DNA from 4 places in the Gracilibacillus sp. JCM 18860 genome. Region 1 is predicted to be linked to each of the others. Evidence: riboswitches for the same ligand, from Rfam matches in the RefSeq annotation. Region 1 holds a riboswitch; each other region holds the start of a gene.
What was found. Region 1 has a riboswitch for S-adenosylmethionine ahead of ACZ5R4_RS05840 (inorganic phosphate transporter). Riboswitches for the same ligand answer to the same signal wherever they lie in the genome.

Region 2: another riboswitch for S-adenosylmethionine. It lies ahead of ACZ5R4_RS11805 (OsmC family protein); the one in region 1 lies ahead of ACZ5R4_RS05840 (inorganic phosphate transporter).
Region 3: another riboswitch for S-adenosylmethionine. It lies ahead of ACZ5R4_RS20635 (alpha-hydroxy-acid oxidizing protein); the one in region 1 lies ahead of ACZ5R4_RS05840 (inorganic phosphate transporter).
Region 4: another riboswitch for S-adenosylmethionine. It lies ahead of ACZ5R4_RS08040 (methionine ABC transporter ATP-binding protein); the one in region 1 lies ahead of ACZ5R4_RS05840 (inorganic phosphate transporter).

What each region holds. Positions count from the first base shown of each region.
Region 1 covers NZ_AP043868.1:1,110,053-1,115,757, reverse strand. Annotated here, with positions in the region: gene ACZ5R4_RS05855 (sulfite exporter TauE/SafE family protein) at 1-696, shown strand, start outside; gene ACZ5R4_RS05850 (aminotransferase class I/II-fold pyridoxal phosphate-dependent enzyme) at 1,072-2,244, opposite strand; gene ACZ5R4_RS05845 (methionine biosynthesis PLP-dependent protein) at 2,237-3,343, opposite strand; SAM riboswitch class I at 3,427-3,526, opposite strand; SAM riboswitch class I at 3,757-3,857, shown strand; gene ACZ5R4_RS05840 (inorganic phosphate transporter) at 4,097-5,173, shown strand; gene cobA (uroporphyrinogen-III C-methyltransferase) at 5,166-5,705, shown strand, end outside.
Region 2 covers NZ_AP043868.1:2,330,607-2,336,311, forward strand. Annotated here, with positions in the region: gene ACZ5R4_RS11790 (glycoside hydrolase family 13 protein) at 1-1,429, opposite strand, end outside; gene ACZ5R4_RS11795 (SLC45 family MFS transporter) at 1,514-2,881, opposite strand; gene ACZ5R4_RS11800 (hypothetical protein) at 3,082-3,270, opposite strand; SAM riboswitch class I at 3,299-3,405, shown strand; gene ACZ5R4_RS11805 (OsmC family protein) at 3,492-3,932, shown strand; gene ACZ5R4_RS11810 (sodium-dependent transporter) at 3,952-5,292, opposite strand; gene ACZ5R4_RS11815 (hypothetical protein) at 5,369-5,605, opposite strand; gene ACZ5R4_RS11820 (sigma-70 family RNA polymerase sigma factor) at 5,602-5,705, opposite strand, start outside.
Region 3 covers NZ_AP043868.1:4,258,731-4,264,435, forward strand. Annotated here, with positions in the region: gene acsA (acetate--CoA ligase) at 1-1,061, shown strand, start outside; SAM riboswitch class I at 1,080-1,189, shown strand; gene ACZ5R4_RS20635 (alpha-hydroxy-acid oxidizing protein) at 1,371-2,270, shown strand; gene ACZ5R4_RS20640 (glutaredoxin family protein) at 2,820-3,065, shown strand; gene ACZ5R4_RS20645 (sugar-binding transcriptional regulator) at 3,245-4,264, shown strand; gene gap (type I glyceraldehyde-3-phosphate dehydrogenase) at 4,316-5,323, shown strand; gene ACZ5R4_RS20655 (phosphoglycerate kinase) at 5,428-5,705, shown strand, end outside.
Region 4 covers NZ_AP043868.1:1,552,721-1,558,425, reverse strand. Annotated here, with positions in the region: gene ACZ5R4_RS08055 (SLAP domain-containing protein) at 1-151, opposite strand, end outside; gene ACZ5R4_RS08050 (MetQ/NlpA family ABC transporter substrate-binding protein) at 242-1,084, opposite strand; gene ACZ5R4_RS08045 (ABC transporter permease subunit) at 1,107-1,775, opposite strand; gene ACZ5R4_RS08040 (methionine ABC transporter ATP-binding protein) at 1,768-2,793, opposite strand; SAM riboswitch class I at 2,878-2,985, opposite strand; gene ACZ5R4_RS08035 (PTS sugar transporter) at 3,191-4,741, shown strand; gene ACZ5R4_RS08030 (PFL family protein) at 4,811-5,705, opposite strand, start outside.

The DNA of each region.
Region 1 (5,705 bases):
CTAATTGGTTTTTCCAAAGCAGGAGTATCGAGTATGGGGATCCTTGTAGTCACGCTCTTTATGATACTATTCCCTGCAAAAGAATCTGTTGGAATACTACTACCATTATTAATTGTTGGCGATCTATTTGCCGTTACATATTATCGAAAAAATGTGGTCTGGAAGTATTTGTTCTCTCTAGTTCCATCCGTTCTTGTAGGGGTTTTAATAGGGTATTATGTATTGAGCTATGTAACAAGTGATCAATTAAAGCCAATGATTGGCATTCTAGTTTTAGCATTAATCATACTCCATATAAGTAGAGAACGATTAGGAGAGAAATTTAATCAGATGCTTCCAGAAGCAAAAATTTTCACCATGATGATGGGAGCATTAGCTGGATTTGCGACCATGATTGGAAATGCAGCTGGTGGTGTGATGGCGATTTACTTTTTAGTAAAAGGACTACCAAAGAAGGAATTTGTTGGGACAGGGGCATGGTTCTTTTTATTTGTTAATATGATAAAGGTTCCTTTTTATATTAGCCTTGGTATGATTAATATGGAATCTATCATGTTTAACCTATGGTTAATTCCAATGATTTTAATAGGAGCAGTTATTGGAGTAAAGGTTTTACAACTAATGCCTCAGCGTTTATTTCAGATCCTCGTACTAGTCTTTGCGGGTATTGGTGCCATTCGTTTATTAATAGGTTAATAGATATAGAAAGGACGCTTTATAAACTGTATTTCAACTTAAACACCAGACCAAGTTGCGGTTTATTCACTTTATAAACGGCATTTCAAGCGAAGCAACAGCCAAATTTGCGGTTGATCCGATCTATAAACGGCATTTCAACGGAAGCACTAGGCAAATTTGCCGTTTATTCACTTTATAAACGGCATTTTAAGCGAAGCAACAGCCAAATTTGCCGTTTATTCGCTTTATAAACTGCATTTCAACGGAAGCACTGGGCCAAGTTGCCGTTTATAGTCTTTTTAACCGCACTTCAATTGAGGCAAGAAGCCAAATTACAGTTTATCGAAGCGATGCATTTAGGAAATCAAGCCCCCAGTCCTTTTCTCTTCTCCTCTATAATGGAAGGCTTAATTTGCTTTGTTGGAAAGATTGATTAAGATCCTTGATCAAATCATCGACATTCTCTATACCTACAGATAAACGGAACAAGCGATCCTCGATCCCTCTTTCTTTTCGTTCATGTGGAGGCATTGCTGCATGAGACATGGTAGCAGGATGAGAAAGAATAGATTCCACAGCCCCTAAGCTTACGGCAAAGACTGGTATTTCGAGCTTTCTAACGAATCCCTCTATGTCAACATTTTCTGATAATAAAAAGGATAGGACTGCTCCACCACTTTTGGCTTGGGAATGATGAACGTTAAAACCAGGATGATCCGTAAGACCTGGATAATACACTTTTTCAATCGCATGATGTTCATCCAAAAATTTAGCAATTTCAAGTGCAGATTGGCTTGATTTGGTTAGTCGAGTCTCCAAAGTTTTCATTCCTTGAATTAAGGTATAGGAATCCTGTGCACTTAGAATGGATCCAATTGTATTCTGAATAAATTTTAATTTTGCAGCTAACTCTTCTGTTTTTGCCACAGCTAATCCAGCTACTACGTCACTATGACCAGATAAGAATTTAGTCGCACTATGGAGCACAATGTCTACACCAAGATCTAGTGGATTTTGATACAATGGTGTCATAAATGTATTGTCTAAATAAGTATAGCAATCATTGGCTTTAGCTAACTCCACCACTTTCTTAATGTCAGTGATTTGCAATAAGGGATTTGCTGGTGTTTCCATATAAATAACCTTTGTATTACTTTGAATAGCTTTTTCAATTTCTGCGATGTTTGTCATGTCAACAAAAGTATGGCTAATCGAGAAGCTGGTCAATAGCTGACTGATAAATCGATAGGTACCTCCATAAACGTCTTTTGTCACAACGACATGATCTCCCGCTTCCAATAATAAAAAAGCTGAGGAGATGGCTGCCATGCCTGAAGAAAAGGCATAGCCTGCGTATCCATTCTCTAACTGCGCAATCGTCTTTTCTAAAATTTCTCTGGTTGGGTTACCTGAGCGGCTATAATCGAATGGTCCGAATTCATTTATTTCTTTCTGATGATAAGTAGATGATAAATAAATCGGAGGATTTACGGCACCTGTCACCTTTTCGTTAAATCCTTGTTGTAGCCCTGCATGAATAAGCTTTGTATCAAATTGGTTAGACATGAAGTAATTCCTCCTTGCTCTTTAGTAGAGCTTGATCTAGATCTTCTTTTAAATCTTCTATATGCTCAATACCGACAGAGAAACGTAACAGCCTTTCACAAATACCACGTTTTTCACGTTCTTCTAAAGGGATATCTGCATGCGTTTGTGTTGTTGGATAAGTGATAAAGCTCTCCACCCCACCTAAGCTTTCCGCAAAAGAAATGACTTTTAAATGGGATAAGAAGGGGCCAACCATTTGTTTCTCCTTAATCCGGAAACTAACCATTGCACCTTTACCGGGATACAGAATGTCTGTTACTAAAGGGTGCTCCTTGAAAAACTGTTCAAGTGCTCTAGCATTTTCCTGTTGCTTCTCAAGGCGAAGACTTAACGTTTTCATGCCTCGAATAAGTAACATACAATCAAATGGTGACAATACAGCTCCTATGGCATTGTGTAGATGGGTTAGTTTTTCTGCTAACGGTTGATCCTTCACAGCAACTAGTCCAGCAAGAACATCATTATGTCCACCTAAATATTTCGTTGCAGAATGGACGACAATATCTGCTCCTAGTGTAAGTGGCTTTTGGAGATATGGTGTGAAAAAGGTGTTATCTACGATTAAAAGCAGCTGGTGTTCTTTAGCGATCTGGGCAACTTTATGAATATCTAACTCGATTAACAGTGGATTTGTTGGCGTCTCAATAAATATTGCCTTTGTTTTCGATGTGATTTGTTCTGCAATTTCTTCTGGTTTCACATAGAGAAAATCGACCGCATATGCTTCACTATAGTGACTAAATAATCGGTATGTTCCACCATAAACATCCTCTGTCACGATGATTTGATCTCCTTTTTCAAATATGGCAAGCACTAATTGAATCGCAGCCATACCGGATGAACAAGCAAATCCCTTAGTGCCTTTTTCAAGGTCGCTTATGGCCCTTTCTACAATATCTCTGGTTGGATTACGCGTTCGCGTATAATCAAAACCGGTAGAATTGCCAATTGTTTCATGCTGGTAGGCTGTCGATAAATAAATAGGTGGCTCGACGGCACCTGTCTTTGGATCAGATTTATTCCCAATTTGAGCTAATGATGTTTCGATATGCTTCATTTCGATCATTCCTCCTACGATATGCTATAAAACGAAAAGGGACTTTCTCCCGATAAGAAGAAAGTCCCCACATTTATACATACTTCTTATCTTCGGTAATTACCTTCTGGATTTAGCACCATGCATAAAATGCTGGTTGCTGAGGCATCATCGGGCCAGTCCCTAAACCTCTCTTGATAAGCTTAAAATATTTAGTTGTTAAAAAGTTTTGGAAATACTATACAATATATCATACAATCACCAGTAAAAAAATACAAGAAAAAATTTAAAAAAATTAAACCTAGTAAAACCATTGGTTATAAAGGATTTTTAGTGGATTGCAGTAGCAATCCAAGGAATTGACCTATTGACATTAATTGTATTTACCATTATATTCAATACAAATCATTTAATAACTTAAAACATTATATGCTTTCTTATCCAGAGAGATGGAGGGACTGGCCCGATGAAATCTCAGCAACAGGCATTTGAGGCACTGTGCTAATTCCAGCAAGACAACCTTGGCAGATAAGAAGAAGTATTTAACTTCTACTTTTAGACCAAGTAGAAGTTTTTTGTTTTTTTGAAAGAAAATAGGATCTCGCTAATAAATCTGGACGCGAGGGTAAGAAAATTAGCGGCAACCCTATACGACATTTTGATGAAGCATTATGTTGATATGGAGAGAAAAGCATTCACGCCCGGAGATTCACTTGAAATAAAAATGCAGGTTTCATTTCTAAGAAGATAAAAATAGAGGAAGTAGGATGAAAAATGTTAGTCATTTTAGCTTTTTTTGCCGCATGTTTATTTGCTTTTAATATCGGCGCTAGTGGCTCTGCCGCTAGTATGGGAGTCGTATATGGAAGTAAGGTAATAAAACATAAAAAAGTGGCATTATTTCTAGCTGGTTCAGGAGCCATAGTTGGTGCTCTTTGGGGAGGAAAGCATGTTACTCATACACTAGGAAAGGGAATTATTCCAGAGGAAATCATGGATGTTCGCATCGCTACAATTATACTGGCCGTTTCTGCGTGTACTTTATTTGTTACGAATTATATTGGTATTCCACTTTCTACTAGTGAGGTAACCGTTGGTGCTATTGTCGGAATTGGTTTGTCTTTTCAGCAAATATATGCCGTTTCTATATTAGAAATCGTCGGTTTATGGCTTCTTATCCCAATTTTAGCTTTTTTTGTGACATATACGCTTGAAAAAGTAAGAATGAAATACCGAGACAAGATAAAGGTCTCATTTTCTAGTAAAATATTAGCAGGACTGTTAATTATAACAGGTATTTTTGAGGCAATAGCCGCTGGTATGAATAATGTGGCGAATGCGTTAGGACCATTGGTGGGAGCAAATTTAGTAACAATGGAGATTGGTTTACCTGTCTTAGCGTTAGTGGTAGCGCTTGGTAGCATCTTATTTGGGGGAAAAGTGTTAGATACCAATGCCAAAAAGATCACAAATCTATCACTGGCAAACGGAATTGTTGTTTCAAGCACAACAGGGATATTAGTTATTGCTGCCTCCTTTTTAGGAGTTCCTATCCCAATGACCCAGGTAACGACGACGGCAATTGTTGGAATCAGTGCTACGAAAAGCTGGCAAAATGTTTGGAAGGAAAAAATCATCCATCGTATTGCAAAGGTTTGGATTTCTTCACCAATCATTTCATTAGTGATTTCCTATAGTTTAACCGAAATCATTATTCGTCATTCTTACTATACTGTAATCTTATTATTCTTAACGATACTTATTACAATCGTGTTAATGAAATATCAAGTAAAGTCAGAAACAAAGCAACAAGAACATCAATTAAGAAGGGAATGGGAAGAGATTGGGTAAAGTATATTTAGTAGGGGCAGGACCAGGCGACAAGGAACTAATTACGTTAAAAGGAATTAGAGCGATTGAAGAAGCAGACGTTATTTTATATGATCGTTTAATTAATCAAGAATTATTAAACTATGCAAGAAGTGAGGCAGAATTAATTTTTTGTGGGAAGGAACCGAAATTGCATGGTGTTATTCAGGACGAGATAAATCGTTTACTCGTTCAATATGGAACAGAGGGAAAAGTCATCACGAGATTAAAAGGTGGCGATCCGTTTATTTTTGGTAGAGGCGGGGAAGAAGCACTTGTTTTAGAAAAAGCTAATATTCCTTTTGAAGTAGTACCTGGTATCACATCAGGTATAAGTGCACCTGCATATGCTGGAATTCCATTAACCCATCGTGGGCTCAGTGGTTCCGTAAGCTTTATTAATGGGTCCAATCCTGAATCAAGATCATTAAAGGAATGGCAGCATATAGCTAATGGAACAGAAACTCTTTGCTTTTACATGGGTGTGAGGAATTTTCCTAAAACTGCTGAATAC
Region 2 (5,705 bases), 1.2 Mb from region 1:
AAACCTCATTTTCTTTTCTTAACTTGATTAAAGCCTTATAAAAATTCAAAATGGAGTCAGGATCATTCATTTGATCCGAGACATTAATATCCACATAATTCGGATTCAGCTTCATCCACGTTTTATTCGATGTAGTGAAGCCTGCCATTGCCCCAGCATGCCATTGCATAGGAGTACGGGAGTTATCGCGTCCTTGCTTCCAGATGACTTGCATAATATCCTCATGTGGACGTCCTTTTTCTGTTTCTAGCTTATAGTAATTGATCATGCCGACATCATTATAATCCTCTATCGATGGAAACTGAACATTCGTCATACCGATTTCCTGACCCTGATAGATAAATGGGGTTCCTTTCATGAGGAAGTACAAGGCAGCTAGCATTTTAGCACTTTCCTTCCAAAGCTCTTGGTCATTTCCCCATGTGGACACTCGGCGAGGTTGATCGTGATTTTCGATAAATAAAGCATTCCAGCCTTTCCCTTCAAGACCTGCCTGCCACTTCGATAGATTTTCTTTTAATGCCTGCACATTTACAGTGTCGTCTCCATCCTTTTGCCATAGACCTAAAAATTCAAATTGAAAAATCATGTCAAAGTAGCCATGCTCTTCACTAACCCATTTGTCCGCATCCTCCAGCTTAACGCCATTCGCCTCTCCAACTGTCATAATATCGTAATTATGGATCGTTTTTTGTGCGAATTCTGATAGAAATGGATCAATCCCCTCGACATTCATCATTTTTGAAAAGGATGGTACATAGTCTAAATTTTTGGGATTTGGCATATCCTTTAAGCCAGTTTCCTTTTTGATATGGGAAATAGCATCAACGCGAAAGCCATCGACTCCTTTATCCAACCACCAGTTCACCATCTCATATAATGCTTCTCTTACATTAGGATTTTCCCAATTTAAATCTGGTTGACGTTCAGAGAAGATGTGCATAAAATATTGATCGGTTTTTTCATCATATTTCCATGCAGATCCGTTAAATATCGATTCCCAATTATTTGGCTCCTTACCATTTTTGCCATCACGCCATATATACCAATCACGTTTTGGACTATCCTTTGAAGAGCGTGATTCGATAAACCATGGATGCTCATCACTCGTATGATTAATGACTAAATCTAAAATCAGCTTCATTTCCCGCTTATGCACTTCTTCTAGAAGTTCATCGAAATCGGCCATTGTCCCAAATTCGTCCATAATATCTTGGTAATCAGAAATATCGTAGCCATTATCATCATTTGGAGATTTATACATTGGACATATCCAGATGACATCGATTCCTAGGTCTTTCAAATAGTCGAGCTTTGATGTTACTCCTCTTAGATCTCCAATTCCATCCTCATTACTATCCATGAAGCTTCTCGGATAGATTTGATAGACAACACTTTCCTTCCACCACTTTCTACTGACAGTCCGCATCTCTATTCTCCTTTATCTTTTAATCTATTTGAAAAAATGGATGTATCCATTTTTTTATATGTTCGTCCATGCTTATCTGTTCCCTTACGATTTTGCTAAGGTTTCTCTGATTGTTCCAACCGACAATGCCCCAATTATGAGGAAAATTCCTGATAATAAGATCATGGCAGGCATCGACGACCCAAGTAATGGAAAAATGGCAAAGCTTACACAAGAGGCAATAATTTGTGGTAAACAAATACTACCATTGAACAAACCGAGATATGTCCCCATATTTTCCCCTGTTAATGCATTTGTAAGAATCGTAAATGGAAAGGTCATCATGGCTGCCCAAGCGATTCCTATTAGGGTAAAGGAGATAACTAAAAGCCATTGATGATGGATAAAGAATACGGAACTAAATCCGATTCCTCCAAGCACTAAACTAATCGCATAACCCAGCTTTCTTCTTTGGTTAGAAATACGTGATAGTACAAGTGACCATAGTACTGCAGCTACGGATTGTACTGCGGACAAGATGCCGAACCAGTTACCTGCAGCTTGATAAGCAGAGCTTGAAGGATCTGTCGTATTCCACACATTCGCCGCAACAGCACCTGTACCATATGTCCAAAGATATTGAAAGCCCATCCAACAAAACAATTGAACAAGTGTAACTGTCCAAAATACTTTTGGAGCACTGCGGAGTAAGCCAAACATACTCGTTTTTTTCTTATGCGCATCTTCTCTTATTCCGTGGTAAAGAGCATATTCCGAAGGGGAATATTCCTTCACCTTAAATACCGTAAATAAACTACAAATGATTAGAACTACCGCACCGACATAAAAGGAAATAACCACTGATGGTGGGACAACTCCCTTAGGCGCAGTGTTGGAAACACCTACTGCAGTTAGTAAAAATGGGAAAATACAAGCTAAAACAGCCCCGCTATTCGATAGGAAGCTTTGGATCGAATAAGCGAATCCTTTTTGCTTTTCATTGACCATATCTCCTACCATCATCTTAAATGGCTGCATTGCAACATTAGATGAGAGATCCATAAATAAAATCGTTACCGCCCCAAACATTAAAGCAAGCATGGAACCAAACCCAAAACCAAAGCTTCCCGCATTCGGCAATAAACACATAACTATTACAGAGACAATGGAACCAACGAGTAAATAAGGGATTCTCCGGCCGAGCCTCGGCATCCACGTTCGATCGGATAAATAACCAACAATCGGTTGAACGACTAACCCTGCAAGTGGCGGTAATATAAAGAAAAATCCTAATTTAGTAGGATCTGCTCCAATCGTTTGAAAAATTCGCCCCATGTTGGCACTTTGCAAGGAGAATGCCATTTGTACTCCTAAAAAACCAAAACTAATCAACCATATCGTACTGATTGGTAGATTCGGTAATTGTTGTTTTACATTGCTTTCTTCTTCTGTCTTAATTTCTTCTGCTAACATAATATCCTCCTTAAACCTAAACCTCTCATTTATCCGCTTTCAAAATGCAATCGATTGCACATAAGCTTTCATTTGTTCTAAATGGTTTTTTGTTACGATATTTAAATACTATTACTTTTTTAATCGAGCAATTCATATTATATCTGAAATTATTTTATAGCGCAATCGATTGCATTAATGTTCCGAATATCTCTTTTTTTCTATAAATCTATTTTGATTAGCATATGAGGGGCTGTTTGCAATATATCTTGGTGAACGCTCCTCTTCCTAGCTAGATTGCCAAGATATATCTTTTTATCTTGACTATCTCTCCTCTCCATAGCGAGATGAGCAAAATATATTTTTTCGACAACCTGTTCTTCACTAAGTTGATGTTTTTCTTTTTTCATGATATAGTCTATGAAACTATATGGATATTTCTCATCCAGAGAGGGGGAGGGACTGACCCTATGATCTCTCGGCAACCAACTTTTATTCAAAGTATGGTGCCAACTTCAGACGTATTTTAATACGAAAGATGAGAAGGAAAGCAATTATACTATCGGTAATCAGCCCTTCTCCCCTTTTTAGAGAAGGGCTTTTTCACATCTTACTTTAGGAGGAAACAAGCATGGCTATTCACACATTTAAAGCAACAGCAACATTAAAGGAAAAGGTTTTAGTAGAAACGGAATCCCGAGGACATAAGGTGATGGTTGACGAACCTGCATCCCTTGGTGGCACTGATACTGCAATGAACCCAGTAGAATTATTACTTTCTGCATTAGGATCCTGCCAATCGATTGTGGCACGTACGTATGCTGAAAAATTTGATATTGATCTAAAGAATTTCCGTGTTGAATTAGAAGGGGATATTGATCTGGACGGATTTTTCGATAAGGGGGATGTGCGCCCAGGATATTCGGAAATAAGCTCAACCTTTTACATTGATACTGATGCTCCAAAAGAAAAAGTAGAGGAATTTGTCACATTTTTAGAGGAGCATTGTCCAGTAGGTGATACGATTCAAAACCTTGTTAATCTTTCCTCTACCACTGTCATAAAAAAATAACCATCTCTCCTTGAGATGGTTATAACTTCCATATCCCGATCAAATTCACATACACTACGAGAATCGTGACCGGTACAATCCAAGTCATGACAACTCTCCAGATTTGATACCAGCCATTGGATAGGTTGTTAGACATCTTAAACTGCTCTTCCACCAGCGCTTTATCCATTCGATGAATGATAAACATCGCAATAAGTAAGCTTCCGAGTGGTAGCAAAATATTACTCACTAAATAATCTGTTGCATCAAATACTGTTTTATTAAAGACCATGAAATCCTTTAGAATACTGGAGGACAGGGCTGCTGGAATACCCGCAATGAACATAACAAGTCCTGAAATCCAGGTCACTTTCTTTCTCGATCTTTTTCCATTTTCCGTGAAGGCAGATACGATAATTTCTAATAAACTAAAGGAGGACGTTAAAGTCGCAAATAAAAATAATAATAAGAATAGACAGAAGAATACTTCCCCGAAAGGAATTTGAGCAAATACTGTCGGCAAAATAATAAACAATAAGCCCGGCCCTTCTGTAGGCTCAATTCCAAAGGCAAACACTGCCGGGAAAATAGCTAATCCCGCTAATAAGGAGACGAAAATATTCATCACGACAACAGAGGAAGCAGATGCCGGGATACTCACTTCTTTTCCTAAATAAGAGCTATAGGTAACCATACAAGAAAAACCCACTGCTAGAGCAAAAAAGGATTGACCAAGCGCATAGAGAATTCCCTCTCCTGTTAGGCTAGAAAAATCTGGATTTAGAATAAAAGAGATCCCTTCCGCAGCCCCTTCTAGAGTGAGGGAACGAACGACAAGGATAATAAAAAATAAAAACAATAATGGCATCATATATTTATTCGCTTTTTCAATCCCATTCTTTATTCCAAAAGAAATGACAGCAACATTAATGAGTAAAAACAGCGCTAACCCTGTTAACGTAATGACGGGCGAGGAGGTGACAGCGCCAAATAATTGCTCATAATTCGCTCCATCCTTAATTACTTGACCAACAACAGACTGAGCACTATAAATCAAGACCCAACCACCTACCACACTATAAAAGGAAAGCAATAGAAAGCAGCCTAATACACCTAGCTGACCGATCATTTTCCAATGGCTATTTGGCGCTAAGGTTCTATAAGCCGTGATCGCTTCTTTTTTCGCGCCACGCCCAATTACAAATTCTGATATTAGCATCGATAATCCAATCACAAGGGTGAAGACAATGAATAATAGGAAAAATGCTGCTCCTCCATTTAGTCCTGCCTGATATGGAAACTTCCAAATGGCACCTAGTCCAATCGCAGCACCAGCGGAAGCCATAATAAACCCAATTTTGGATGACCATTGTTCACGCATCGCAAACACTCCTTTTCATATAAAGACTATTATAAACTTTATATGGTCTTAAGGGAAGTGTAGGATTGTTCCTTGATTAGATTAAAAACATCGTAGGTAGAAGTAGGATGAATATCGCAAACAATGGATATAAACCAAGCTTGATCGTAGACTTCTCATGTATGGAAAGGAACTCCAAAGGACTCTTCACAGGCTTACAGATCCAGTCTGCTAGCTGATCTAGCTTGTTTTTTTTCAGTGGTATTTGAGGGATTTCTACATGAAACTCCTCTAACCTTTCTTTGAGCTCTTCTGGTATTTCTTTTTTATTCATGCCGTTCCCTCCAATAGCTCTTTTAATCTTTTCAACGAAGCATGTAATCTTGATTTGACGGTCCCAATAGGTATTTCTAGTATTTTCGCAATTTCTTTTT
Region 3 (5,705 bases), 1.2 Mb from region 1:
ATACAAGTGGATCAACTGGAAAGCCTAAGGGTGTGTTACATGCCCACCGAGCCGTTCAGCATCATATCGTAACAGGTAGATGGGTGCTCGATATGAAAGATGAGGATGTCTATTGGTGTACCTCTCATCCGGGGTGGGTGACTGGTAGTGTGTATGGATTGTTCGCCCCATTATTAAACAGAGCAACGGTGGTGGTTCAAGGGGGCAGATTTAAAGCAGAGAGTTGGTATTCGTTAATTGAGGAATTAGGTGTTACGATTTGGTATAGTGCCCCAACCGCATTTCGAATGCTGTTATCACAAGGAAAACTCCATGAAAAATATGATCTATCCTCTCTCCGTCATGTATTAAGTGTTGGAGAGCCACTAAATCCCGAAGTTATTAATTGGGCTTGGGAAAATCTCGGTGTACGAATTCATGATACGTGGTGGATGACAGAAACGGGTGGTCACTTAATTGTAAATCTACCATCTGAAAAGATTAAGCCAGGTTCAATGGGGCGACCACTACCAGGAATGGAAGTTGGTATTCTTGATGATGAAGGAAATATCCTGGATAGTGGTGAAGTAGGACAATTAGCAGTAAAAACTCCTTGGCCAGGCTTGATGAAGGAGATATGGGGAAATAAAGATAAATTTCAATCGTATTTTCAATATGAAGGCTGGTATCTTTCTGGGGATTTGGCCTTACAGGATGAAGAAGGCTATGTCTTTTTTCAAGGTAGAAATGATGACATGATAAATTCTGCAGGGGAAAGAATTGGTCCATTTGAAGTAGAAAGTAAATTAATCGAGCATCCAGCTGTTGAAGAGGCTGGGGTTATTGGAAAGCCAGACGAATTACGTGGTGAATTAGTCAAGGCATTTATTACTTTACGTCAGGGCTTTACAGAGTCAGAGGAATTACTCGATGAGATTCGCTTATTTGTTCGCAAAAATCTTTCAGCACATGCTGCTCCTCGCGAAATAGAAGTAGTAGAAGAGCTACCAAAAACGAAAATTAGTGGAAAGATTTTGCGAAGACAATTGAAAGCACAAGAAATTCAAAAACAACAAACATGAAAAAAATAATACAACATACTCTTATTAAGAGCGGTGGAGGGAATGGCCCAATGAAGCCCAGCAACCTATAAACTCAATGTTTACAAGGTGCTAAATCCAGCAAACGTCAAAAGTTTGGAAGATAAGAGGGAAATAACTCTCTCTTGTTTTGATGAACAGGAGGGAGTTTTTTTCTTAAAGAAAAGCCGTCTTTAGGACATCGCCTCTAGGATTCGAAAGCGTCAAAGAAGCGTCCCTTTGACTAACGGACGGTCGCGTACCCTTTTGGGTTAAGGATAAGGAAAACCATTTACAATAGGAGGAGACAACATGACAGTAACCAAAATGAACTGGATCAAATTATTAGAGGAAGAGGCAAAACAAAAATTGACACCAACTGTGTTGGAATATTTAAATAGAAGTACGGAATCTACTTACGGTAATGAAGAAATAAAATTCAATAATCCGAAGAAAACGATCAATAAATTGCCTACAATACTATTAGGTGCAGTGGGAGCACAAACTTATTTCCATGAAGATGGTGAACTAGCGACAGCAAAAGCAGCAGCTGAAAAAAATATCCCTTTTATAGTAGGCATCAATTCATCCTACAGTGTGGAGGAAATTAGTGATGTATCCAATGAACATACATTATGGTTTTCCGCTAATCTATTACAAGACATTGATTTAACAAAGCACTTCGTCCAACGGGCAGAATTAGCAGGATATCAAGCCATTGTTATCCCATTATCAAATAATTCGGTTAATGGTATGGATTCGTGCGAAAAAGGTAATGGGAATTTTGTCGTAGATCCTATTTTTCATCGAAAAGCTTATGGAAAAGATAAAGAAGCTTTTCAACAGTTAATTCTTTCTGAATATAATACTTCGTCAGTCAATTGGGAGAAGATTAATTACCTTCAACAGTTCACGACATTACCTGTGTATCTCCAAGGTGATGTACAAGAACAAGACATTCGACAAGCCCTAAAATACCGTATTAGTGGAGTGATTTTGCCGAATGGGCTGAAGTTGAGGGCAATGAGAGATATAGTAGGAGAAGCATTTCATCTGATTGTGGAAACTGATGTTTATTCCAAGGAGGATATACAGTACTATTTGGCATCTGGCGCCGATGCAGTTTCTATTCAGAAGGCTTATATTTATGGGCTGAGTACAGATGGAATAAGTGGAGTTAAAAAGGTCATCGATCAATTGATATCATATTAGGAAGCAACTGAATCTGGGACAAAACTGAATAGAGAAGATGAGAATCTGAACGGTACTATGATTGAACGTAGTCAAAATACATATTTTTTTCTTTCTTATTGTCCCAGTTTCATATAACATTTGTCCTGCAATTGAGTAAAGTTAGTTGCTTATTTTGCAAGTCACACTCTCATTTTTGCAACTATCTCCATAATCTTGCAAGTCACACTCTCTTTTTTGCAACAAGCTCCATATTCTTGCAAGTGACGCTCACATTTTTGCAACAAGCTCCATATTCTTGCGAGTTACGCTCACATTTTTGCAACTAGCTCCATATTCTTGCAAGTTACGCTCACATTTTTGCAACAAGCTCCATATTCTTGCAAGTCACACTCTCATTTTTGCATCTCACTCTTTATTGCTATTAAATCACTTTCTGAATAATCTGACCACCATCTGTTCATAATTTATCTTAATGCGATACTAGTGAACATTTGTTTAAAAAATTTTAGTAATAGGATATAGTAAATTAACAGATAATAATTCTAATACGAGAAATGAGGGTAATTATTGATTGTTAAATTATATGGGAAGAAGGACTGCTCCCTATGTTTAGATGCAAAGATATTATTAGAAATATTACAAGAAGAGTATGGTTTTGAGATAGAAGTAATTGATATTTATCAAGATGAGACATTATTAGATAAATTTCATTTAATCATCCCAGTTGTCGAGATAGAAGGGGAAATTGTCGACACAGAAATAATTGATCTACCTAAAATAGAAAATTTTCTGAAAACAATTCAGCAAAAATAGTTGAGTCATTCCATACATTTTGATACAATTATTTTGGAAGTTAATTTAGCCATCCAAAATTACTAACCAAATTAGGGAAATGAAGGCTTTCATGACGAAAAGCCCAATTTTTTGTAGTGAGTGGGACGTAATTTGGCTAGGAGGGACATATTTTTCCCGGAGAAAAGGAGCGTTTCTGTTTGAAGGAATTATTAGATATTCAAGAAAAATTGTTCCCAGATATTTTAGATGTCATGCAAAAACGATATAAAATTCTACAATTTATTCAGCAAATGCAACCGATTGGCAGAAGAAGTTTATCTGAAAATATTAATTTCAAGGAACGTCTAGTAAGGGCTGAGATTGAATTTCTAAATAAGCATGGATTTATCATCGTCACTTCAAAGGGAATGCGCGTGACGGAAGAAGGAAACGAGATTATTGTCAAATTGGCGCAATTCATGAATGAAATTTCCGAATTCCGTGTTTTAGAAAACCAAATTAAGGATAAATTACAATTGGAGCATGTTATTATCGTTTCTGGGAATAGTGATGTGCATACAACGGTAAAACAGGAACTTGGGAAAGCATGTGTCCAGTACTTAAATACGATCTTAACTTCCAGTCAAACGATAGCTGTGACAGGTGGCACGACAATGACAGAACTTGCGAATCAAATGAAGCCACTCGAACATGCTAGAAATTGTACCTTTGTACCGGCTCGCGGTGGTCTCGGTGAACAAGTAGAGATTCAAGCTAATACCATTTGTGCGCAAATGGCGAAAAAAGCAAATGGTCAATATCGCTTGCTATATGTACCAGATCCCTTAGGAGAAGAGTCTTACCATACGATCATTGAGGAACCGACTATCAAAGAGATCCTTGATCTGATACATGATGCAAGAGTTGTTCTTCATAGTATTGGTGATGCTGTAACGATGGGTAAACGAAGAAAAGCATCCGATCACGTATTGGCAAAGCTGGAAAAAGGAAATGCTGTCAGTGAGGCGTTCGGTTATTACTTTGATGAGGATGGTCAAGTAGTCTATAAGGCAAGAACTGTAGGAATACAGCTAGAAGATCTTGAAAAAGCAGACTATGTAGTAGCCGTAGCTGGAGGTAAATCAAAGGCAAAAGCTATCTATTCATACTTCAAACAAGGGAAAAGCAATGTGCTGATTACAGACGAGGCAGCAGCAAAAGAGTTATTAAAGGGTTAATCCCCTTTAAATATAAAATTTAAGTTTCACTTTAAAAAGGAGGAAATTAGCATGGCAGTAAAAGTAGGTATTAATGGTTTTGGCCGTATTGGTCGTAACGTATTCCGTCAAGCTTTAAAAAATGATGAGGTGGAAGTAGTTGCTGTTAACGATTTAACAGATGCAAACATGCTTGCACATCTACTTAAATATGACTCAGTTCACGGAAAACTAGAAGAAGAAGTATCTGTAAAAGGTGATACGCTTGTTGTAGGTGGAAAAGAAGTAAAAGTACTTTCTGAACGTGATCCAGCTAATTTACCATGGGGTGACCTTGGGGTAGAAATCGCAGTAGAATCTACTGGTATTTTCACACAACGTGATGCAGCAGCTAAACATTTAGACGCTGGTGCGAAAAAAGTTATCATCTCTGCACCTGCAAAAGAAGAAGATATTACAATTGTTATGGGTGTAAACGAGGACAAATATGATCCAGCTCAACACCATGTAATTTCTAATGCTTCTTGTACAACAAACTGTTTAGCTCCATATGCCAAAGTATTAAATGATACTTTTGGAGTGAAGCGTGGTATGATGACAACTATTCACTCTTATACAAACGACCAACAAATCCTAGACTTACCACACAAAGATTACCGTCGTGCACGTGCAGCAGCTGAAAATATCATTCCTACAACTACTGGTGCTGCAAAAGCAGTATCTTTAGTATTACCTGAACTAGAAGGTAAATTAAATGGTATGGCAATGCGTGTACCAACTCCAGATGGTTCATTAGTAGACCTTGTTGCAGAGCTTGACAAAGATGTAACAGTTGAAGAAGTAAATGCAGCACTAAAAGAAGCTGCTGAAGGTAAACTAAAAGGTATCCTTGGATACTCTGATGAGCCATTAGTATCTGTAGACTATATTGGTAACACGAACTCTTCTACTATTGATGGACTTTCTACAATGGTAATGGAAGGGAATATGGTAAAAGTAGTATCTTGGTATGACAATGAAATGGGATACTCTAGCCGTGTAGTTGATTTAGCAGCATACCTTAAAGCTCAAGGACTATAAAATAGTGAGAGATAACGGGAGGGGGATCAATCCTCTCTCGTTTTTCAGTATGACCGTATAAAGTGATCTCGAATAAAATAAAGTCCTAAGGAGGTTCATTCTTAATGAACAAACAAACGATTAAAGATATTGATGTAAAAGGAAAAAAAGTATTTTGTCGTGTAGACTTCAATGTTCCAATGAAAGATGGAGCAATTACAGATGATACACGTATTAAAGCAGCATTACCGACCATCGACTATCTTAGTAAACAAGGCGCAAAAGTAATCCTAGCAAGCCATTTAGGCCGTCCAGGTGGAGAAGTAGTAGAAGAACTACGCATGGACGCCGTTGCAAAACGTCTTAGTGATCTTACTAACCAAACCGTTGTTAAAACGGACCA
Region 4 (5,705 bases), 440 kb from region 1:
GATCCTTATGGTTAAAAGCATAGCGAATGGTATTGAAGGTAATCGCTTGTTTCTGATCTTCCTTTGTTGAGTGAAACACCTGTTCAATTATGGCTAAATCACCTTTAGCAATGGTCTTTTCCCAAGCGGCTTCTAATAATAATCGTTGCATTTGCTCATCTCCCTATAACTTTCTTTGATTTAATCATACTTATGAAGGAAAAGCAAAAAGCAGGCACCACATGTTGTGCCTGCTTCTTCGTTATTCTGATACTGGTACAACTGATCCGTTGTATTCTTCTTCGATAAATGTTTGAATTTCATCAGAGCGAAGCACTTCTACTAATTTTGCCAATGCTTCATTGTTTTCGTCTTCGCTACGAGCTGCAATAATGTTAACATATGGTGACTCAGAGCCTTCCAAGATTAATGCATCCTCTGTTGGAACTAAACCTGCTTCTAAGGCATAGTTAGTATTAATAGCTAGAATAGCATCTTTTTCTCTTTCATAGAACTCAGGTAAAAAGCCTGGGTCGATACTAGCATCAAATTCAAGGTTTAGAGGATTTTCAACAATATCATCAACAGTTGCAGATTGTTTATCTACATTCTCATCAATTTTGATTAAACCTTCTTTTTCTAATAGAGCAAGAATTCTTCCATGGTCTGGTACATTACGACTCATAATAAAAGTTGTACCCTCTGGAATATCATCGATATTGTTTATGTTCTTTGAATAAATTCCCATTGGCTCAATATGAATACCACCTAAATTAACAATATCAAAATCAAATTCTTCTTTTTGTTGCTCGAAGTAAGGTATGTGTTGGAAATAGTTCGCATCTAATGTTCCATTATTTAAGTCTTCATTTAAGAATGTGTACTCTTGATAGGCTTCCACCTTAAGTTCAATGCCTTCTTCTTTTAAAATAGGAGCAGCTTTTTCTAATACTTCAGCATGTGGCACACTGGTCGCACCAACTGTAATAGAAGTTGTCTCCTGGTTTCCTTCTTCATTGCTTGCATCCTCATTCTCTGAAGTTCCACAAGCTGCCAATACGATTAATACAGATGCTGTGAATAATAAAGCTAGTAATTTTTTCAAAATAAATCATCCCTTCTAAATTTTATCTTTTATCTACCGCTTTGGATAGTAAATCCCCAATTAATTGAAAAACAAACACAATAGCGATAACAAATATGGTACATATAAGGACTACATCGAAATCTCTTCTTAAGAAACCTTTCATATAGGCAAGATCCCCAAGTCCACCTGCACCAATTATACCAGCCATTGCTGTATAGCCGATTAAGGAAATAGCTGTTACCGTAATACCTGATATAAGAGCAGGCATTGATTCCGGTAAAAGCACCTTAAAAATGATGGTGTGAGGTTTTGCCCCCATTGATTTTGCTGCTTCGATAACACCTTTGTCTACTTCTTTTAATCCTATCTCTACCAGTCGTGCATAAAAGGGAGCCGCTCCAATAATTAATGCAGGGAGTGCAGCCTTCCATCCTCGAATCGTACCTATTAGAAAATCAGTGAAAGGAAATAAGAGTAGGATCAAGATAATAAATGGTATGGCTCGAAACACATTGACAACCGTTGCAGTGACAAAGTTAATAAAGCGATTTTGCCAAAGGTTTCCTCTATCTGTTAAAAACAGCAATAGCCCAAGTATAATTCCGAGAATGAGAGTTCCAGCTACGGAGATGAGTGTCATGTATAAGGTTTCTTCTGTTGCTGTCCATAAATCCTCCATGTTTACATTTGGAAATAATTCTTTAAGCATGACGTAACACCTCAACTTCCACACCAGAGGTTTCAATAAATTGAATAGTTTTGGATAGAATATCTTTCTCTCCGTTTAATTCAATATACAATGTTCCATAGGCACCTTCTCTAGTTGGGGCAATAGAGCCTTGTAGAATATTAATTTCTACATCAAATTTTCTAACGATTTCTGTAATGAGGGCCCTTTTAGCATCATTACCAATAAAGTGTAGCTTGATTACTTCACTATTGTCATGATTGGTTATGAAGTTTTGCAATTTATCTTGTTCATGCTCTAATGGATTTAATTGCTGAACAAATCGCTTTGTAGTAGCTGACTTCGGACGAACAAAAACATCCAATACGTCTCCCGTTTCGACAACTTCTCCACTCTCCATAACAGCGACTCGATTACATATTTTTTGAATGACATGCATCTCGTGTGTGATCAAAATAATAGTAAGACCTAGTTTCTGATTAATGGACACAAGTAATTCGAGAATATCATCGGTTGTTTCAGGATCTAATGCAGAAGTAGCTTCATCACAAAGCAATACCTCTGGATCATTGGCAAGTGCACGGGCAATGCCAACTCTTTGTTTCTGACCACCACTTAGTTGTGCAGGATAGGAATTTTCTTTTCCAGATAATCCTACTAGATGAATTAATTCAGTTACCTTTTCAGATCTCTTGGCTTTTGGTACACCTGCTATCTCTAGTGGAAATGCAATATTATCAAATACGGTTCTAGACCAAAGGAGGTTAAAATGCTGGAAGATCATACCGATCTTTTGACGTTTTTTCCGCAGCTGAGCTTGAGACATATTCGTTATATCAAGCTCTTGTATTGAAACAGTACCATTTGTTGGTTCCTCTAATCGATTAATCAATCGGATAAAGGTACTTTTTCCAGCACCACTATAGCCAATTACACCAAATATTTCTCCTTTTTCTATGTTTAATGAAACATTATTGACAGCTTGCACTTGTTGTTTATTTGTCTGATATAGCTTTGATAAGTTTTCAATCTTAATCAATCAGCCCACTCCTTTCTCTGGGGTAGAAAAACAAAAAATCCTTTCTGTACAAGAGGACAGAAAGGATGTATGCTCCGCTTAGTCCTCTTATCTTTCAAAGCGAACTTGCTTTGATGGAATTAGCACCTATCAGAATCATCTGACGGTTGCTGGGTTTCATAGGGCCAGTCCCTCCACCTCTCTTGATAAGAGTATTACTTTTATTATAAAGGTAATCATAGCATGACAAATAAGTGAAGTCAATAAGTCTACTAATTGTTGTAATCATCGGACTTTTCAGAAAATTCAACTCTAGTACTTTGAATAATTTTTACTCTTTTACTCTACTATAGTAGCGTATTAGACAATTTTCGACTATAATAGACAATTGGTAGATTAAATGAAAAGAGGTTAAGAGATGAAACATATCGCAATAATTGGTAGTAGTGGTGGGAACCTCTATAACCTTGGTGGAAAAAAACCAGCTAAGCTACTAGAAGAAATTAGAGTTCAAGCAAACAGTGCAGGAATGAAGCTTCACGCTGTCCAGTTCGTTGGTGCTGAAGAAAGCATGGACTCTGCAAAACAAGACACAAAGGCGTCTTTATGGCAACTTGATGAAAGTGGAACATTTACTCAAAGTGAAAGAGCTAATCTTAGTGTCGTAAATGAAGAAGCGCGATTATTGGATCAGAAAATTGCCGATTTAATAGAAGAAGAGCAAATAGATGGATTAATTGTAATGAGTGGTGATCCAAATGATACGAATCAACACGTCATTCGTGCTGCCGCTAAGAAACAAGTACCAGTAGTAGGAACTGGTGGTACTTCTATGGCAACTATTGCCACCTTGGGTGCTAGAGTAATAGCAACCTCTGGTACCACTGGAACAACCAATCGAACGAGGGCTGTTTCGTTTATTACTTCTTTAAGTAAAGAATTTCAACTGTCGTATCGCCCGATTTTAGGAAGCAATCCATCCAATCAAATATCAAATGGGCTCGGATGGCGAAATATCAATATTCGTGGGATCATGATGTCGGCATTACCAGGTTTTATCGCCATGGCTCTTATATTGGCATTAAGTAAAATACCAGCACTTTCTGGTTTAAGTGAGGTGTTCGATCTATTAATTGGTGCACTTCCTGTTGTTATTGCCGTTATTGCCGCAAAGCAGGTTTCAGAATTAGATGAAGTGTCTATTGTTGCAGGTGTTATTGCAGGAGTATTGTCGGTTGGTGGCGGGATTATTGGTGGAATGATCGCTGGTATTCTTGCAGGGGTCATGGTGCGTATACTCTTCCGAAAATTTGTTGAATGGCGCTTTCCAATGACAACAGTCAACATTGCTGCAGGTGGAATTGCTGGTTTATTCTCTGGATTATTAGTTTATTATTTTATTGCACCAATTGCTTTATTTATAGGTGATGGAATAAAACAGTTAATTGAGCTTGCGGTAGATTTTAATCCGATTCTCGCTGGTACCATTGCGGGAGTGTTAATTTGGCCAGCCATTATTGGTGGGGTCTATCATGCTGCCATCTTGCCGATTGTATTGCTAGAAATGGAGCGTACGGGGAACAGCTTTTTAGGTGCTGTTGATATGGTGGGATTAGTAATGGTAGCTGCTGGTATTAACTTAGCGAATATTATTCGACCACGTGATAAAGGAGAGGCAGCAGTTGCCGTTCCAGGCTTTCTAATCAATCTTGGCTTTGGAACCTTTGTTGAATCAGCCTACCCATTTATGTTTTCGAGCAAATGGATTTTCGCTGGAGCTCTTCTATCTGGGGGGATAGGTGGTGCATTAGTTGGCTTTTTTGAGGTTCGTGGAACAGCCTATGTTCCTACCTTTACGGCACCATTGCTTGCCAATCACTCTCTTGGCTTCATCATTGCAATGCTTGTACCATGTCTAGTAGCATTTTTTGTTACATTAATTGTAAATCAGATAAAACGAGCGAAATAATGCTAGAAGAAGTCTATGATAGCTGCATTGCTTTTATAGACTTCTTTTAACATTAGTATCTCTGGAGCCTTAATTGGTAAGGGATTGAATTGGTGCAGGTATCCTTCCACCACGCTGAATAATTTTCTCAGAACTAAAAGAACTAACTCCGATTATCGGTGCTCGACCAAGTAGTCCGCCAAATTCGACCGATTCGCCTTGTTTTTTGCCGATCACTGGAATAACACGTACAGCTGTTGTTTTTCGATTGATCATGCCTATTGCAGCTTCATCCGCTATGATGGCAGCAATGGTTTCTTCGCTAGCTGATCCATCTAGTGCAATCATGTCTAATCCAACAGAGCAGACACATGTCATCGCTTCAAGCTTTGATAATTCAAGAGCACCATCCTCAATACCACGAATCATTCCATTATCTTCACTTACTGGTATAAAAGCGCCACTTAAACCACCAACGTAGGAGCTGGCCATCGCCCCACCTTTTTTGACCGCATCGTTCATGAGTGCTAATGCGGCAATGGTTCCATGTGTACCGACACGTTCTAAACCAATCTCTTCTAGTATTTCCGCAACACTGTCATTCATAGCATTGGTTGGTGCAAGCGACAAGTCCATTATACCAAATGGGACGTTTAGTCTTTGTGCTACTACACGCCCAATTAATTCACCTGCCCTTGTAATCTTAAATGCCGTATTTTTGATCACATCAGCTATTTCTCCCAAATCGGCATTTGGGAATTTTTTTAATGCATTTAATACAACACCAGGACCACTTACTCCAACACTTAACACTACTTCCCCTTCACCCGTGCCGTGAAAGGCTCCTGCCATAAATGGATTATCCTCAACCGGATTACAAAAAACAACTAGTTTGGCACAACCAATACTATTATGATCTTTCGTTAGCTCCGCTGTTCGCTTTATAATCGATCCCATGCTTGCTACAGCATCCATGTTTATTCCT